Regions from separate parts of the Basilea psittacipulmonis DSM 24701 genome, predicted to be linked through region 2. Evidence: predicted binding sites of a transcription regulator. Region 2 holds the regulator's gene; the other holds the start of a gene.
What was found. Region 2 encodes sigma-54, which starts transcription at its own class of promoters, with help from an activator protein. Its sites were predicted from a motif close to TGGCANGNAANCTGCTTT; they were not measured.

Region 1: a site for sigma-54 is predicted at 809-826, ahead of folB (dihydroneopterin aldolase). Genes of this name have one in related genera too.

Annotation. Positions count from the first base shown of each region.
Region 1 is NZ_CP009238.1:361,290-363,781, reverse strand. It holds gene IX83_RS01635 (factor H binding protein domain-containing protein) at 1-735, opposite strand, end outside; gene folB (dihydroneopterin aldolase) at 908-1,273, shown strand; gene ttcA (tRNA 2-thiocytidine(32) synthetase TtcA) at 1,280-2,170, shown strand; gene IX83_RS01620 (DUF805 domain-containing protein) at 2,185-2,492, shown strand, end outside.
Region 2 is NZ_CP009238.1:153,909-156,400, forward strand. It holds gene rpoN (RNA polymerase factor sigma-54) at 185-1,567, shown strand; gene IX83_RS00645 (peptide chain release factor 3) at 1,886-2,492, shown strand, end outside.

The DNA.
Region 1 (2,492 bases), 210 kb from region 2:
ATAAATACGGTGACTATCTGATGACCGTATCCAACGTTTTTGAGCCGTTTGAAAGCCTTGTTTCTCTGCATTTCCCTTATTAGCTTGAAAGAATGCATCACGTCCTACTTTTCCCTCATCTAAATAATACGCTACATCATCTGCATTCTCTACGCCTAACCCACCCTCAGTGACAGGTGTTGTTAGCCACTCTTTAATCGCCTCTTTGGTGGGTGGAGCATATTTGTGCAAAGGAGCGGCAGCGTTTTTTTCAGCTTCCTTATCAGCAACACGAACCTCTTCTGTAGTCTCATTATTTCCTCCTGCTTCAATATCGGTAGCATCAAAAGTATTATCATCGCCTTCTTTCTCTGTAGGAGGATGAAAATCACTATTCTTACTATCGCTGGAAGCATCGCCATCTGCCACAGCCGCTCCATTATCTACTTCTTGAGCATTTTCTGAATTTCCATTATCACCCGTTGATGACCCTGCACCATCCTGTTTTGTGCCATCACTCGATCCAGAACCTGAAGCACCTGTTCCACTGTTATCCGGCTGTGACTCGATGCTATCCCCCTGATCTGAACCGTTAACTTGCGATCCCTCGGAATTTTCACCACTTGAACCACCTGTGCTGGGAGATTCTGTTACAGGAATATTCGGATGAACAACTAAATTTGACGATTTATTCCCAGAACTGCTTGAGCAAGCGGTCAATAACGCCACAAATAAAATAACTCCTAAGCTTCTCATTTCCTTTCTCTACAAAATTTCATTTATCTATAATATGATAACACAAACAACCATCAAAATCAGAATTTTCACATGAAATAAAAAATGCTTTTATTCATTAAAAGCATTTTTATTTCTTTAACTTTATTTGAGCAAAAAGCGTTAAAATCTTTGTTTTGTATCGGATAAATGTATGACTATAAGACGCATTTTCTTTTCTCGCCTTTCCATTAATGCACGAATAGGTGTGCTAGAACATGAATTACGTGCCACCCAACCTATCGTGATTGATGCCGAACTAGATGTCAATCTAAGCCAAGAAATTAATGACAAAAACATTGATACTGTGTTGGACTATCGCTATATCCGTCAAGCGATTATCGATGAATGCACTAGAGAACATATTCATTTAATCGAAGTCATGGCTGATCGCGTGAATCAGAGAATTTTGAATGAATTTCCTCAAGTCAGTCGTGTTCATTTACGTATCAGTAAGCCTCTAGCTTTTTCTGACTGTGCTGCGGTGGGTATTGAACAAACAAATACACGAGAATCTTAATCCATCATGAAAGATAAAACACAATATAAACATAACAAGCTAGAAAAGCGTATTGTTCGCTCGGTCGGACTAGCCATTACAGATTACAATATGATTGAAGATGGCGATAAAGTCATGGTTTGTGTCTCTGGCGGTAAAGATTCTTTTACGCTTTTAGATGTGTTGTTAAAGCTACGTCAACGAGCTCCTATTAACTTTGATATCGTAGCGGTGAATCTTGATCAAAAACAACCTGGCTTTCCTGAAGAAGTATTACCACAATACTTCCAATCCATTGGTGTGGACTATCACATTGAAAATCGCGACACATATAGCATTGTCAAACGACTGATTCCAGAAGGGAAAACGACTTGTTCACTATGTTCTCGTCTAAGACGAGGTATCTTATATCGCGTAGCAGAAGAGTTAGGAGCGACAAAAATCGCATTGGGACACCACCGTGACGATATTTTGGCCACTTTTTTCTTAAATTTATTTTATGCGGCCAAACTAAAATCCATGCCACCTAAACTCGTGTCTGATAATGGAAAACATATCGTCATTAGACCTTTGGCTTATGTTCCTGAAAGCGAGATTATCCAATATGCTGCAATCGAGAACTTTCCGATTATCCCTTGCAATCTATGCGGGTCTCAAGAAAATTTAAAACGCAAAGAAGTTGCCACAATGATTAAAGCATGGGAAAAAGAAAGCCCTAAAAAGGTCTGGAATGCGTTTAAAGCCCTTAGTGCCATCACTCCATCACACCTTATGGACAAGTCACTTTATGATTTTATTAATTTGTATCCCACTCATATTGCCGATGACAATGGGGACAAAGCTTTTGATGACGAAAAGTTTCCTGATTTAGAAGAAGATACCATCATCAATATCACTCATCTGTCTCGCCAAACCTAATTAAGGAGTTTGCTATGGAAAAAAATATGTTTCAACTTTACAAAGAATGTTGGAAAAATTATTTTAATGTCAAGGGAACATTAAGCAAAGAAAACTATTGGAAAGGCTGTATTCCCGTTAGTTTTTTCTGCTATTTCTTTCATATACTGTTATGGGGCATTTGGTTAGCACCTATTGCTGAAGACCTTAGTGAAACAAGGAGCATGCTATATGTCATATCTAGCAACCTATTTCTTATTATTTTCTTTATCCCTTGGTTTACCGCTTCAGTTCGTCGAATGCGTGATATAGGTGTCAGTCCATGGTGGGCTTTATTATCATT
Region 2 (2,492 bases):
TAGTTTGTCAAGCCGATTCATTAAGATTTTGAACGTTTAAGCGGGTAAAGAAATAATGGCTATAGCGTGAATGCCGTAAAAAGTGATGTTTTGAGGTGCGATAAAAACACGCAATGACGTATGAACGGGTATCAGTCGAAAGTGTGATGGATGCTTGCGATGATAGGCAAATAAAACAAGATGGATGAATGCCGTAAAAAGTGATGTTTTGAGGGGTTACAATAATGGCATGGTCAATCTGAATACACAACTGGGCATTAAACAGCAACAGCAATTACACTTGACGCAGTCGATGCGACAGTCTTTGCAAATGTTGCAATGTTCAAGTTTAACTTTACACGAAATATTGCAGGAAATGGCATTGAGCAATCCTTTGCTGAGTTATGAGCCTGCAGTTGCTTATTCTTCCAGCGATGAGGATATGAATCTGGATATCGATGCAAAAGAATCTTTGCTTGATTATCTGGATCAGCAAATATCCAGTTTAATGCTGGATGATGATATGCATTTATTGGTGAAGTTTCTGGCGTTTCATTTGGATGAGCGAGGGTATTTAATCGATGAATTGCCTGATTTGTTTGAGGAATTGGAGCAATATGATGATGTCGATGTGTCGATGCCAATGTTGCAGCAAGCTTTATCGCATTTACAAAGTTTAGAACCCGCGGGGATTGGGGCAAGAAATCTTAATGAGTGTTTGTCCTTGCAATTGGCGAGAATGGCTCCTGTTGCCACAGTTGTATTGGCCCAAAAAATGTTGAAACAAATAGCCTCCTCTTGGTCAAAGATTGATTTAAAGGCGATGCAAAAAGCTTTTCGTGTTTCTTTGGGTGAGGTGCAACAAGCCTATCAGTTATTAACGCACTTAAATACGTCACCTGGCAGTCAGTGGTCGCCTCAAGATGTGTCTTACATAGTGCCAGACGTGCTGGTAAAAAAGGAAAATGAGGCCTTTACGGTGTCTTTGAACCCTCAGGTATGTCCTACATTGCAGATTAATCAGGAATATGCCACATTGATTCAAACGCATAAAAAAGAGATGGCTAAACCGCTGGAACAAGCCAAACAAGCGATTGGCCAGTTGGCCTCACGTTTGGAAACGATTTCAAAAGTGGCGATATTGGTGATGAAAGCACAGCAAGGTTTTTTGGAAAAAGGGGTGGAGGGGTTGCTGCCTTTGACCCTCAAAGACATTGCTTCTTTGGTGCCTTGTCACGTCTCTACGGTGTCTAGGACGATTCATCAAAAATACATTGATACGCCTTGGGGTGTGTTCGAGTTGAAATTCTTTTTTGGTTCGGGCGTTGCTTGCCGTGATCAAAACGCTGATGAATCTAAGGTCATCTCCGCCAAAGTGGTGAAACAACATATTCAGAAAATGATGGCTCAAGAGAATAAAGAACGTCCTTTGTCTGATATGCAGATTCAATTATTGTTGTCTAAAAAAGGGATTTTTATCGCTCGCCGCACCGTCTCAAAGTACCGTGAATCCATGGGATGGCCTAATCGTGCTAAACGTCGTTTGAAGTACCAGCTTTTGGATGTATCTGTTCAAAGTGATAGATAGAATATAGGCACATGTTCAAAACGATATGCGGATCTACGCGTCATCAGTGTTTATCATCGCATCTTAAATATTCAGAATAAACCGCTACAAAGGATCGGTTTAAAAATACGATGGTGGGTGTGAGCTGTAATAATACGGCTTGATTCGTTCATTAACACAGATTTACGAACGACTTGTCATATCTACAAACCATAACGCTTGAGCATCAGGCATTCACCAAGTACACACAACGATTATGAAGATTTTGTGGGCGAGGGAAAAAAGTATCGTGGGATGAAGTAAAATAAATGGTTTTACTTTTTGTTTTTAAATACGATTATGGCGGAAAATTTTCTTCACGAGATACAGAAAAGACGGACGTTTGCGATTATCTCGCACCCTGATGCAGGTAAAACAACGCTGACTGAAAAGTTATTGTTATTTGCAGGGGCGATTCAAATTGCAGGTAGTGTTAAGGCGAGAAAAGCAAGTCGTCACGCTTCTTCGGATTGGATGGAGATTGAAAAACAAAGAGGTATTTCAGTTGCTTCTTCGGTGATGCAGATGGAATATCGTGATTGTGTGATTAATTTGTTGGATACGCCAGGACACCAAGACTTTTCTGAGGATACGTATCGAGTTTTAACGGCGGTGGATGCGGCTTTGATGGTGATTGATGCGGCTAATGGTGTGGAACCGCAGACGATTCGATTGTTGCAAGTTTGTCGTGCGAGAAATACGCCTATCATCACATTTGTGAATAAGATGGATAGGGAAGTGCAGCAGCCGCTAGATTTGTTGGCTGAGATTGAAGATCATTTGGGCATGGATGCGGTGCCGATGTCTTGGCCAATTGGGATGGGTAAGTCTTTTGGTGGTGTCTTTGATCGTCGTTTTGATCGTATGCGTCTGTTTCAAGCGGGACAGGAAAGACGTAATGAGGCTG